One region of the Tatumella sp. UBA2305 genome, then DNA from elsewhere that is predicted to be linked to it. Evidence: predicted binding sites of a transcription regulator. Region 1 holds the regulator's gene; the other holds the start of a gene.
The links. The regulator CRP, encoded in region 1, controls carbon source genes, mostly activating them, when cyclic AMP is high. The targets are predictions, from matches to a motif close to ATGTGANNNNNNTCACAT.
Positions count from the first base shown of each region.

Region 2: cdd (cytidine deaminase) is a predicted target of CRP. The motif match lies at 1,653-1,670, and genes of this name have one in related genera.

Region 1 is NZ_DDVT01000018.1:173,635-180,937, forward strand. Features, by position in the region: gene B3Z23_RS11805 (YccS/YhfK family putative transporter) at 1-1,811, opposite strand, end outside; gene crp (cAMP-activated global transcriptional regulator CRP) at 1,876-2,508, opposite strand; gene B3Z23_RS11815 (OsmC family protein) at 2,808-3,212, shown strand; gene B3Z23_RS11820 (phosphoribulokinase) at 3,249-4,118, opposite strand; gene B3Z23_RS11825 (YheU family protein) at 4,204-4,425, opposite strand; gene B3Z23_RS11830 (hydrolase) at 4,428-5,444, opposite strand; gene B3Z23_RS11835 (LysE family translocator) at 5,502-6,110, shown strand; gene B3Z23_RS11840 (ABC transporter ATP-binding protein) at 6,247-7,303, opposite strand, start outside.
Region 2 is NZ_DDVT01000012.1:128,331-135,633, forward strand. Features, by position in the region: gene metG (methionine--tRNA ligase) at 1-1,502, shown strand, start outside; gene cdd (cytidine deaminase) at 1,713-2,606, shown strand; gene B3Z23_RS05620 (NAD-dependent malic enzyme) at 2,756-4,453, shown strand; gene sanA (outer membrane permeability protein SanA) at 4,575-5,462, shown strand; gene mglC (galactose/methyl galactoside ABC transporter permease MglC) at 5,413-6,423, opposite strand; gene mglA (galactose/methyl galactoside ABC transporter ATP-binding protein MglA) at 6,443-7,303, opposite strand, start outside.

The sequences.
Region 1 (7,303 bases):
GGAGTCAGCATGGTATGTTCACGGGCAAGTGTGGTCAGTACATTGATATGCTCAACGATGAACTGGCTATGCGTTACCCACAGGCGCATTTCACTCAGGTATTCGTTATCAAAGCCGGGTTCCTGCATGGCCTGATTCAGCGAATTAAACAGGGCATTATGCCGCTGGTTGGCTTTTATTCTGATATTTTCCAGCACATCGGCAGTTTGTTCAGGTCCAAGCAGGATTTGTAAGGCGGTCTGGTAGGTCTCCAGCACATCCTGAGCATTTTTACGTAATAACGCACTTTGCCATTGTGGCCATAGCCAAACCATCCCGGCAAAGGCAATCAGGCAGCCCATCAGCGTATCCAGCAGCCGGGGAACCAGGAAATTCACCCCATTCAGTGATAATAACTGCAGGCTGTATACCGCGGTCACGGTAAAACCAATCGTCGCCCATCCGTAATACTGGCGTGAGAAAAGATAGCTGAACAGTGTAATCACCAGCATCGTGAGCAGGATGACCGGTTCCGGGGTAGATAGCTTCAATGATAAGGCCGCAATAATAAGCCCGGCAAATGTGCCAAGGGCACGGTGTTGGATTCGTACCCGGGTGGCGATATAACCATTCTGGCTGACCAGAATAATGGTCATCAGTACCCAGTAAGGTTTTGGCATATTCAGCGACAGGGCCAACATACTGGCTGCCATCAGCATCACGGAGAAACGTCCTGCAGTACGCAGAGCCGTCGATTTAAATGACAAATAGCTGCGTAACGCCGGCCAAAAAGGTAAACGACGCTGAGTATCTGCCATAATATCACGGCGATAAAGCGGCATCCCTGATTGCAGCACTTTGGCTATTTTACTGAAGTGATAAGAGTAAAATTGTCCGACAGGATTGTCAGGATACCGACGGGCGATATTCTGTAACTCTTCCAGGGATTCACTCATCGAAAACTTGCCGGGTATCTGGTGATACAGGATATTGTCCGCTGTCTTTCTTAACTGCTCAGCCACCTGCCCGGCATTACGCTTGATTATGTCCGCTGACTGGCTTTTTTCCACCAGTTCCCTGACATCTTTGCTCTGGCTAAGAGTGACAGAAATGTGTTCCTGCAAATCTTCGGCCATCATAAATGTCCGGATTAAATAGCGTTCGCGGCTGTTTTTTTCCGCCGAAAGCATATGAATTTGCTGATAGCCAGTATTTATCAGATCGACAACTTTTTGTTGATAATTCAACAGTTCGGGCAGCGATTTATCATAATCGTTACTGCTGAGTAGTGCGTATTTCGCTTCACAATAGTTAGCCAGTGCACGGTACAGCAGGCTAAGAGTTTCCCGCAGCGGCTGATCTTTTGACAGTCTGAACCAATACCAGTTAAACAGTCCATACCATAATGTTCCGCCGCCATATAATAGTGGCGGGCCCCATACCGGCATTCTTCCAGCCAGACTGAGCGTAAAAGTCATGGCGATCAACGCACCCGGCAACAGACGGCCATGTAATGGACTGATTTCGCCGCAAACACCAATCAGCAGAGGTAAAATTCCGACAATAAATGGTAGTGGGACATTATGTTGCAACAACCATTGCAGCAGAAAGCTGCTGAAGGCAAACAACGATCCACCAATAATAATGCGCTTAAAAAAATGACGGTGCGGAGTGTCCAGCCCGGAAAGATTACAGCATGCGGGAACCAGCGAGAAGAGCAGCCCTTTTTGCAGATCTCCCGCCAGCCAGCTAATCGCAACGGGTAGACAGAGGACCAGCGTTTGACGCAGTGCGTAATTGACTTCCGGATGATAAATAATTCTGCGCCACATCAGATACAACCGCAGGTAGACAGTAAAACGGAACACGGCAGGGGCCTGCCGTGCATATCACAAATTAACGGGTGCCGTAGACGACGATCGTTTTTCCATGCGCGGAGATGAGATTCTGATCTTCCAGCATTTTAAGAATACGTCCTACTGTTTCGCGGGAGCAGCCGACGATTTGGCCAATTTCCTGACGGGTAATTTTAATCTGCATTCCATCCGGGTGAGTCATAGCATCCGGCTGTCGTGCCAGGTTAAGTAGCGTCTGAGCGATACGGCCAGTCACGTCAAGGAAGGCCAGGTTGCCTACTTTTTCAGAAGTGACCTGCAGGCGCCGGGCCATCTGAGATGACAAGCGCATTAAAATTTCGGGATTGACCTGGATGAGCTGGCGAAATTTCTTGTATGAAATTTCCGCAACTTCACATGCCACTTTGGCACGTACCCAGGCGCTTCGTTCCTGACCTTCCTCAAATAATCCCAACTCTCCAATGAAATCGCCCTGATTCAGATAAGAGAGGATCATCTCCTTTCCTTCTTCATCTTTAATCAGAACTGCGACGGAGCCCTTAACAATGTAGTAAAGGGTTTCCGCTTTCTCACCCTGATGGATAAGTGTGCTCTTGGAGGGGTATTTGTGAATATGACAATGGGACAGGAACCATTCTAATGTAGGGTCTGTTTGTGGTTTACCAAGAACCATTCTCTTCTATCCTCTGTTGTAATCGTGCCGGAAACACAGGGGGTAAGCTCCTGTGGGGCGCTGAAATCATAGGGCATTTTCGGCTGGCATTCACGACAATCAGTCAGGCTCCTTTCTGACGATCCTGCTCGTTTAGCCATAGTTGTCATCGGGTAAAAAAACTCTACCCTCTGTTTGTAGCACACCCTGACGAAACTGTCTCCTGTTGTCTTGTCTGACTTTTGTCATTTGGGGCAGATTGCTGTTTATACTCTGAAGGAGTAATCTGGCGGAAATTTTAACAATTGAGAGTGAGCATAATGCAGGCACGTGTGAAATGGGTCGAAGGACTGAACTTTATCGGGGAGTCTGCGTCCGGACACCAGGTTCTGATGGATGGAAACTCAGGCGATAAGGCACCCAGTCCGATGGAAATGGTCCTTATGGCAACCGGAAGTTGCAGTGCCATTGACGTGGTCTCTATTCTGCAGAAAGGCCGCCATGAGGTTGCTGATTGTGAGGTCAGGCTGACTTCTGAACGTCGTGAAGAAGCTCCTCGCTTGTTTACCCATATCAATCTGCATTTTATTGTCAGCGGCCATAATCTTTCGGATAACGTCGTTGAACGGGCAGTAACGCTATCTGCAGAAAAGTATTGTTCCGTATCTTTAATGTTGGGTAAAGGAGTGAACATTACCCATAGTTTTGAAGTGATTAATCGCTAACAAGGCGGTCACGGGTGCCAGGTAGCACCCGTGACCTTAGTTGAGGCAACGCTCTTCCATGAGTCGTTTGACCAGGGGAGTCATAATCAATTCCATGGCCAGCCCCATTTTCCCGCCAGGCACCACCAGTGTATTGATATGTGAAATAAACGAACCCTGGATCATGGCCAGTAAATAGGGAAAGTTAATTTCTTCCAGACCACGAAAATGGATCACGACAAAACTTTCATCCAGTGAAGGGATGGTTTTGGCGGCGAAAGGATTAGACGTATCGACAGTCGGTACCCGCTGGAAATTGATGTGGGTGCGTGAGAACTGTGGAGTGATGTAATTAATATAATCATCCATTGAGCGTACCACTGAATCCATCACTGCTTCTCTGGAGTGGCTTCGTTCACGCATATCCCTGACAAGTTTCTGAATCCATTCCAGGTTCACGATAGGCACTACGCCTACCATCAGGTCCACTTTATCGGCAACGTTATGCTGTTCAGTGACAATTCCACCGTGTAAACCTTCATAAAACAGCACGTCCGTATTGTCCGGCAGTGGCTGCCAGGGAGTAAATGTTCCGGGGACCTGTTTCCAGGGCACCGCTTCATCATAGGTGTGCAGATATTTTCGTGAACGGCCGGTACCCTGCAGGCCGTACTCGTTAAAGGTCTGTTCCAGCAATGAGAAGTCGTTCGCCTCGGGGCCGAAGTAACTGATATGTCGCCCTAAGTCACGGGCTTTGCGGATGGCAACATCCATTTCTGGTCTGCTGTAGCGGTGAAAGCTGTCACCTTCCAGCTCAGCGGCATGAATGTTGAGTTGCTGGAATATTTTACGGAAGGCAAGGCTGGTCGTTGTGGTACCGGCCCCGCTGGATCCGGTCACAGCAATAATAGGATGTCTGGCGGACATGAAAATTTGCTCCCTGGACCGATACGGCTGACAGCATTGTTAGCATGTCTGGCAGCGTGTGTCATCTGTCAGTAAGGAGAAGTTACTACTCAGCCCTGAAATCACTGGCAGGCATCAGAGTTACAGATTCATGTAATTCTGACCAAACGACGACAATTTTCCCTGCACTCAATTGCTGACGAATATCCGCTGTTTTTTCAGCCAGTGTACGCTCATATTCGCCATAATCGGTGCCTTCTCTGAGCACAAAGGACTCGATCAGGTTATCCAGGGTTTCAGGGGAGATTTGTTGCCAGGGAATGATCACGATTATTTATCCAGCCAGGTTGAAAGCCATTGCGGAATGCGTTGTTCAAGCCACATGACCGGACGAGTCAGAGATCCTCCGACAAAGCCAACGTGCCCACCATATGGGGACAACTGATAAGTGATGCTCGGCGACAGATGTTCCGGATTAGGTATCACATCCGGCACCATGAATGGATCATCCTCAGCGTGAATGATCAGCATTGGTTTTTCGACACCAGATAACAGAGGCATGCCACTCGCACGACGATAGTAGTCAGTAGCGTCTATGAAACCATGATTTTTTGACGTGATTTCATCATCAAACTCCCGCAACCGGTGAATCTTATTCAGTCTTTCGGCGGTGATATCCAGTAACCCTGGATAAGCTTTAAGTTTCCGGCGAACGTTCTTTTTCATCTGTGTCAGAAGGTAGAACTGGTAGAAGCGCGAAAACCCTTGTTCCAGCTTAAAGCTACAGGGCTCTAACATCAGCGGAGCGGAAACAATGACGCCGGCGTCCAGCAGGCAGTCGTTGCCCTGTGAACCCATCATGCAGGCCAGCATATTACCGCCCAGAGAAAAGCCGGTGGCGGCGGTCGGAACCTGCCCCATAGTCTGCCTCATCCAGCGTAAGAAATAGCTGGCATCGGCAAAATCTCCGGAGTGGTAATTCTGTTTCCGACGATTGGATTCACCGCTGCAACCCCGAAAATGCATTACCACACCGAGCCAGCCGCGTTTCTGAAATGAGGACAGTAATCCGTGCGCATAAGGACTGTTAACGCTTCCTTCAAGTCCATGAAAAATAACCGCCCGCGATTTATGCAGAGCATGTTGCGGGTTTTCGCTCCAGGCAAGATCAACAAAATCACCATCAGGTAATTCAAGCCTCTGCCAGTAGGGTTTTATCCGCACAATACGTCGCAGGATCCTTGGCAGAAGAGTCTGAATATGAGGGTTTTTCAACTGAGGAATAGGTGTAAATTCCTCCGCTGCGTTACGACAAATTTTCATACCGTCGGGTCTTGTCTGATCCATAACTCACTGTATAGTTTCAAAGGTTAATTTAATCCTGAGACAGGAATGGTGTCACGCATGGAAATGGGATTATTTCTCTCGTTACTTGGCTTTCTTTGGGTCGCGGCAATAACACCAGGCCCTAATAATATGTTACTTACCGCCTCCGGCGCCAATTTTGGTTTCATCCGGTCATTTCCACTGATGCTCGGCATTATGCTGGGCATGCAGGTCATGTTGCTCATGGTGGCCTTTGGGATTGGTGGCCTTATTCTGGTCTATCCTGCTCTCCATTTATTGCTGAAAGTTGCTGGAAGCCTGTATTTACTCTGGCTGTCATGGAAAATAGGCAGTGCTCCTTATGAAGCACTGGATATCGATAATTCCGCAGTATCCGCAAAGGCAATGCCATTCTGGCAGGGGGGATTATTGCAGTTAATTAATCCCAAAGCATGGTTGATGTCATTGGGTGCGGTGGCAAGTTTTAGTCTCGCAGGTGTCAACTACCGTTCATCGGTGTTGGCCATCAGTTTCGCGATGTTTCTGGTGAATATCGTCGCCGGCGTGATCTGGCTCGGTTTTGGTACCTTTATCAGCCGTTGGCTAAAGAGCCGTCAGTCCTGGACAATTTTTAACATTGGTATGGGATTACTGACCGCATCCTGCGTCATCCTGATCTGGTTATAAATATCTTCTGCCAGTCGGTCATCAGCTCTGCCATACCCTGTCTTTTCTGGTGTCATGGCAGGTCGTGGTATCAGACACAACCTGCAACAAGGACTCTGGCAGCCGACTGCTAGCTCTTCTGAACCTGGTGACATTTTCAGCGGGGTGCAGAACTCATCGCTTCAAGTTGCTCCTGCATCTCAAGCCATTCCATTTCACATTCTTCCAGAGCAGACTGATTTTCTGCCTGAACTTTCAGGGCCGCAGTTAAATCAGTTTTCCTCGATTGTTCATAGATATCGGGTTGACTGAGTAATTGCTCATTTTCGCTGAGAGTGTTCTGCAGTACCGATATCCGTTTTTCCAGCTGCTCGATTTTTTTACGTAAAGGCTGGGTTTGTGCCCTCAACTCAGCTTCACGTCTTTTTTGATCTTTACGGGCCTGGGCGCTGTTTTCCTGATCTGATTTGGTGGACTCCCCGGCAGCACTGTTTTTCTGCTGAGTGGTGAGCCATTGCTGATAATCATCCAGATCGCCATCAAATACCGCGACATTTCCGGTGTCTACCAGATAAAGTTCATCGGTGGTGGCACGAATCAGATGCCGATCGTGAGACACCACGACTAATGCACCTTCGTAATCAATTAGTGCTTCAGTGAGTGCCTGACGCATGTCCAGATCGAGGTGGTTGGTCGGTTCGTCCAGCAGCAGCAAATTGGGTCGTTCCCAGACCACCAGAGCCAAAACCAGACGTGCCTTTTCTCCCCCGGAAAATCGTCCGGTGACTTCTTTGACTTTATCACCCTGAAACCCGAACCCACCGAGATAATCCCTGAGCTGTTGTTCTGTTTCCCGCGGGGCCTGACGTTGTAAATGTTGCAAAGGAGATTCATCGGCCCTGAGATATTCCAGCTGATGCTGGGCGAAATAGCCAAGTTTTATCCCTTTTGCCAGCGTGACTTCGCCTTGCTGAGGGATTAAGTCTCCTGCCAGTAATTTAATTAACGTCGATTTTCCTGCGCCATTCCGCCCCAGTAAACCAATCCGCGATCCCGGGACCAGATTCAGTTTGATCGAGTTAAGAATCACTTTCTCGCCATACCCGGCTGTGACTTTTTCCATTTTCAGCAAAGGATTAGGTAAGCTTTCCGGCGGCAGAAACTGAAAGCTAAACGGGTTATCCACATGAGCAGGGGCAATCAGCTCCATCCGC
Region 2 (7,303 bases), on a different contig from region 1:
TCTTCTTTGATTTGCCCTCATTTTCCGCCATGTTGCAGACCTGGACCCGCTCCGGGGCATTGCAGGAACAGGTCGCGAATAAGATGCAGGAGTGGTTCGACTCCGGTCTGCAACAATGGGATATTTCGCGTGATGCGCCGTATTTCGGTTTCGAGATTCCGGATGCTCCGGGCAAGTATTTCTATGTCTGGCTGGATGCGCCTATCGGTTATATGGGATCGTTTAAGAATCTGTGTGACAAACGGGGTGATATCGATTTCGAGGAGTACTGGAAAAAAGACTCGACGACTGAGCTGTATCACTTTATCGGAAAGGATATCGTCTATTTCCATAGCCTGTTCTGGCCGGCGATGCTGGAAGGCAGCGGGTACCGTAAACCTGACAACCTGTTTGTTCATGGTTACGTTACGGTAAACGGTGCCAAAATGTCTAAATCCCGCGGGACATTTATTAAAGCCAGTACCTGGTTACGACACCTGGACGCCGACAGCCTGCGTTACTACTATGCCGCCAAGCTCTCTTCACGTATTGATGATATTGACCTGAATCTGGAAGATTTCGTACAGCGGGTTAATGCAGATATTGTCAATAAAGTCGTTAACCTGGCGTCTCGTAATGCCGGATTTATTACTAAACGTTTTAACGGAAAACTGTCTGATCATCTGGCCGACCCGGCGCTGTACCAGACCTTTGTTGATGCCAGTGAAAAAATTGGCGATGCCTGGGAAAGCCGTGAGTATAGCCGCGCTATCCGCGAAATTATGTCCCTGGCAGACCTGGCAAACCGCTATGTGGATGAGCAGGCCCCGTGGGTCGTCGCCAAACAGGAAGGCCGTGAGGCTGATCTGCAGGCTATCTGCTCAATGGGTATTCACCTGTTCCGTATTCTGATGACCTGGCTCAAACCGGTGTTGCCGGAACTGGCTCAGCGGACTGAAGCCTTCCTGAACAGTGAACTGACCTGGGACAGCGTGGCACAACCACTGACAGGTCATACCGTTGCGCCATTTAAAGCGCTCTACCAGCGTATCGAAATGGCGAAGGTGGCAGCCCTGGTGGATGCATCGAAAGAAGACGCCGCACAGACACCTGCCCCGGTCACCGCTAAGGCGGATAAAAAAGCTTCAGTCGCCACCGAAAAAGCGGCTAAAAAGGCTGAAGAGCAGACGGAAGGCGTGATAGGCATTGATGATTTTTCCAAAGTGGATATGCGTGTTGCTCTGATTGAACAAGCAGAACTGGTCGAAGGGTCTGATAAACTCTTACGTCTGATGCTGGATGTCGGAGGTGAGAAACGGCAGATTTTCTCCGGAATTCGTGCAGCCTATCCTGACCCGTCAGTTCTGGTGGGACGACTGACCATTATCGTGGCCAACCTCGCACCACGTAAAATGCGCTTTGGTGTTTCCGAAGGGATGGTACTGTCAGCCGGTCAGGGTGGCAAAGATCTGTTTATCCTCTCTGCTGACAGCGGCGCTCAACCGGGAATGCCGGTACGCTAACCCAACCAGCCTCATCTGTTGATTAAAAGCCGGTCTTCGCCGGCTTTTTTTCTTTGAGATTTTTATTGTTACCTCAGGCCAGGTTGACCAGCGGGTAACTTTGCGACAGGTCCCGCATAGTTGTAATCAAAACTGACGGTTACATTGTACATTTGACAGAGATCACATATAAAAACCTACCCAACTTAGGTTCATTGAATGAGGCATGGTATGCACCCACGATACAGATCCGCTTTTGCGAACCTCGATGCCACCTTGCAGCAGGAATTATTGCCGCTCATCGACAGCCCACAATTTAAGGCTACCCTTGATCCGCAAACTATCTCACGGCTCATGGCTCGCAGCGACTTAGATGAAAATGCACTGGCTCTTGCGCTGTTGCCTCTGGCCGCCAGTTGTGCGCTGACGCCGTTATCTGAATTCAATGTCGGGGCCATCGCACGCGGCATTAGTGGTCACTGGTACTTTGGGGCCAATATGGAGTTTAGCGGCGCTCCTTTACAACAAACCATTCATGCAGAACAGTGTGCAGTGACTCATGCCTGGCTCTCCGGAGAAAAGCGACTGAACGCCATTACGGTCAACTACACCCCCTGCGGGCATTGCCGGCAATTTATGAACGAACTTAACAGCGGAGGATTGCTGCAGGTATGTCTGCCCGGCCGGCCGCCGCGGACTCTGGCTGAATATCTGCCGGAAGCCTTCGGTCCTGCTGATTTGCAAATTAGTCAGGTACTGATGGATGAAGATACACAATCTTTTGTCGGCCATCAGGATCCCCTGATCAATGCCGCGATTCAGGCAGCTGCTGCCAGCTATGCCCCCTATTCCGGCGCTTACAGTGGCGTTGCTCTGTTAAGTGATGAAGGTACCGTTTACGCCGGACGCTACGCCGAAAATGCCGCCTATAACCCGTCGTTACCGCCGCTACAATCTGCACTGATTTTAATGAATTTACAGGGCGGAGATTGTCTTGCCATTCGTCAGGCCGTACTGGCTGAAAACGCCGGAGCCAAACTGAGTCAGCACAGAGCTACCCGTGCAACACTCGAGGATCTGGGTTGCCACCAGCTGCTGGTGGTCGCTCTGCAGACAGCGCCCTGAATGTTGTTGGTTAAATTTGCGTCATCATTAACAATTTATTGATCTTTTATACTTATCATTCGGCGGTTAACGCTATATTTTTGTCAGACACTGACACCTTTGGTGACACTGTGCGGTCACCGGAGTCTATTCTGAGGAGCATGCACGACATGGAACTCGACTACGAAAGCAAACGCCCGTTATACATCCCTTACGCGGGTCCTATTCTTCTGGAATTTCCGTTACTTAACAAAGGCAGTGCCTTTACACGGGAAGAGCGTAACGAATTTAATCTTAATGGTCTGCTGCCGGAAACCGTGGAAACCATCGAGGAACAGGCTGAGCGTGCCTGGCATCAGTTTCAGGAGTTCAAGAATAACAACGATAAGCACGTTTATCTGCGAAATATTCAGGACACGAATGAAACCCTGTTTTACCGCCTGCTGGATGACCACCTTGAAGAAGTCATGCCTATCATTTATACCCCGACGGTAGGCGCCGCTTGCGAACACTTTTCCGAGATCTACCGCCGCGCCCGTGGGGTATTTATTTCTTATCCCAACCGTGAGCATATCGAAGATATGCTGCAAAATGCGACCAAACAGAACGTCAAAGTCATTGTTGTTACCGATGGAGAAAGGATCCTCGGACTGGGTGACCTGGGGATCGGCGGAATGGGGATCCCTATCGGCAAATTATCTCTGTATACCGCCTGTGGGGGTATCAGCCCGGCATACACGCTGCCTGTCGCGCTGGATGTCGGAACCAATAACCAGCAGTTGCTAAACGATCCGTTGTATATGGGCTGGCGCAACCCAAGGATTGGGGGCGAGGAATATGCAGAATTTATTCATGAATTTATCTCTGCGGTAAAACGTCGCTGGCCCAATGTTCTGCTGCAGTTTGAAGATTTTGCTCAGAAAAATGCCATGCCGTTGCTGGAACAATACCGTGATGAACTGTGCTGTTTTAACGATGATATTCAGGGCACCGCAGCAGTCGCTGTGGGAACGCTGATCGCCGCCAGTCGTGCTGCAGGTGGCAAGATTTCTGACCAGACTGTGGTTTTCCTGGGCGCTGGTTCTGCCGGGTGTGGGATTGCCGAGCAGATCATAATTGAAATGAAAGCCGAAGGTCTTAGCGATGCTGAAGCCCGTCGCCGGGTGATGATGGTCGACCGTTATGGTTTACTGACCGATAAGCTACCTAATCTGTTGCCTTTCCAGACCCGTCTGATCCAGGCATCTGAGGATGTGGCTGGCTGGCAGGTAGAAAATGACGCAATTTCGCTGCTGGATGTAGTCCGCAATGCGAAGCCGACGGTATTAGTCGGGGTTTCTGGTCAGCCGGGACTGTTCACAGAAGAAATTATCCGTGAAATGCACAGCCACTGCCCTCGCCCTATCATTATGCCGTTGTCTAACCCGACATCCCGTGTTGAAGCAGTCCCGGCAGACCTGATCGCCTGGACGGAAGGTGCCGCACTGGTCGCTACCGGAAGCCCGTTCGCGCCGGTCAGCTGGAAAGATAAAACCTACCCGATTGCCCAGTGTAATAATGCCTATATCTTCCCGGGTATCGGACTGGGTGTTATCGCCTCAAAAGCCAGCCGGATCACCGACTCCATGCTTATGAGCGCCAGCCGTGCACTGGCAGATTGTTCTCCACTGGCTACCAAAGGTGAAGGCCCGGTCTTACCGGAACTGAAAGATATTCAGCAGGTATCCCGCTACATTGCCATTGAGGTGGCTAAAGCCGCCCAGGCGGCAGGCGTTGCTATAGAAACCTCTGAAGAAGTCCTGACTCAGGCAGTAGAAGATAATTTCTGGAAACCTCAGTACCGCCATTACCGCCGTACATCCATCTGATGTCCGTGACCCGGTAATAGCGCGTGTCTTTCGTCGGGTCACACATCAGTCTTGCCTGTCGCAAGTGGCTCAAGTACCCTTGGGTCACTTTCAACTATCAACCAGTGAGTCATAAGGCCGCATGCTGAAACGCATCTTAACCATTATCTGTTGCCTGATCCTGCTGGCAGGGATCACTGCATTGGGTCTTGATCGATGGATCAGCTGGAAAACTGCGCCTTATATTTACGAAAACATCAGTGACTTACCCCATCGTGAAGTGGGCGTGGTACTCGGCACCTCCAAGTATTACCGCGGAGGTGAGCCGAATCAGTATTATCTGTATCGTATTCAGGGCGCACTGAATGCCTATAATAGCGGAAAGGTGAATTACCTGCTATTAAGCGGGGATAATGCGCTACAAAGTTATAATGAACCCCGCACCATGCGCAAAGATTTGATTAAGGAAGGTGTCGACCCGTCCGATATCGTGCTGGACTATGCCGGCTTCCGTACGCTGGATTCGATCATCCGCACCCGTAAGGTATTTGATACTAACGATTTTATTATTATCACCCAGCGTTTTCACTGCGAACGTGCGCTGTTTATTGCGATGCACCAGGGAATTCAGGCCCAGTGCTACGCCGTTCCGTCGCCAAAAAATATGCTGGGTATCCGGATCCGCGAAGTCGGAGCCCGGCTGGCTGCTCTGGCTGACCTGTACATTTTCCGCAGTGAGCCGCGTTTCCTGGGTCCACTGGTGCCTATTCCGGCAGTGCCTGAAATCCCGGAAAATGGCCCGGGTTATCCGGCAATTACCCCTCAGCAATTGGATGAGTTGAGCCGTAAATCTGCAACTGTGACGGTGAATGATAAAGACCACCCGCCTGCAGCGACAGAAAAATCAACGGCGGACGATACCCCTCAGATACCGTCCGCCGCGGATAAGCAGGATCCGGCCGAAACTCCGGCCATTTCTGCTACTTCTTCCGGGAATACTTCAGAGAATCCAGTGCCACCGCAAAAATAATGATTGCGCCTTTAATAATGTACTGCCAGTAGGGATTGACCCCGATGTAAGTCAGCCCATAGTTGATCACCGTAAAGATAATTACCCCAGTCACCACCCCGGCGACAGTTCCGACCCCTCCGGCGAAGGAGACTCCTCCGACGACACAAGCTGCAATCGCATCCAGTTCGTACATAAAACCCAGATTGTTGGTCGCACTACCAATTCGTCCTGCTTCCAGCATACCGCCGAAGGCATAAAATACCCCGGATAAAGCATAAATCAGTATCAGGTTTAACGGCACATTGACCCCTGAAACTCTCGCCGCTTCAGGATTACCACCGATGGCAAAGATGTTCTTTCCGAAACGGGTTTTATTCCACAGGATCCATACCAGGACAATCGCCACTACCGCATAGAAAGTGATATAGGAAAGTTTGAAATCGCCAAATCGCATAAAGCCCTGAGCAAACTGTGAAAAATTATGCTCAAATCCGGCGACGGGTGATGCCCCCACATAATCGTAATAGAGAGAGTTAACTCCGTAGACGATAATCATGGTTCCCAGCGTAGTAATAAAAGGGGTGACTTTGAGGTAGGCGATGATAATTCCGTTAACTAACCCTATGACTGCGCCAATAGCACAGACGATCAGGATAACCAAAGGAATGGGTAATGCCGCCATATGGGGAAAGACTTTATTGGCATTGTCCATTGCCTGAAGCAGCGTGGCAGCCACCACCGCCGCCAGCCCTACCTGACGTCCGGCAGATAAGTCAGTTCCCTGAGTGACTATCAGTCCCGCAACCCCCAAAGCAATAATAATTCTGACAGAAGACTGAGTCAGAATGTTACTGAGGTTCATCAGGCTCAAAAACGTCGGGTCCTGGAAAATGATAATGCCCAGCAACAGCAGCAGGACAATATAGATTCCCCCTTCCTTAACCCATGTCAGCAGATTTTTTTTAGTGGTTGCTTTCATTATCACAGCCCTTACTTCATTAAAGATGCAACGATGCCAGACGGATGATCTCGTTCTGTGTCGCGGTTTTTGTATCGACAATGCCTGCAACCCTGCCATTGCTCATGACCAGGATACGGTCAGTGATCCCCAATAGCTCCGGCATCTCCGAAGAGATAATAATGATGCCCTTGCCTCTTTTAGCCAGCTCAGAAATGAGCTGGTAAATTTCAAACTTTGCGCCAACATCAATGCCACGGGTGGGCTCATCCAGCATCAAAATCTCAGGCTGAGTCAGCAGCCACCTCCCAATGATGACCTTTTGTTGATTCCCCCCGGAGAGAGAACCAATGGAGGTATGATGGCCGGGTGTTTTTACCCGCATCGCATCAATAACCCACTGCGTATCACTCTTCATCCGGCTGTTATCCAGAAGTCCAAGGCTGTTTTTGTACTTTTTAATATTCGATATCAGCGAGTTAAATCCAATATCCAGATAGGCATAGATGCCGGTTGTCCGCCGCTCTTCGGTGACCAGCGCGAACCCATGATTAATGGCTTCATTAGCACTGTGATTTTTAATCGGTCGTCCATGCAAACGGATTGTGCCACCCGATTTTTCCCGGAGTCCGAACAGTGTCTCCACGATATCGGTACGCTTAGCGCCCACCAAACCGGCAATTCCGAGGATTTCCCCCTCATGCAGGTCAAAGGAGATATCACGGATCGAAGGCTGACGCAGCGAAGTCAGATTTCTCACTTCGAGGATTACATTGCCGGGATGATTTTGTTTGTCTGGAAAACGTTGAGTCAGAGATCGCCCCACCATCATGGCGATGATCTGTTCCATATTCATCCCGGCCAGTGGTTGGGTCGCAATCCACTGGCCATCACGTAATAC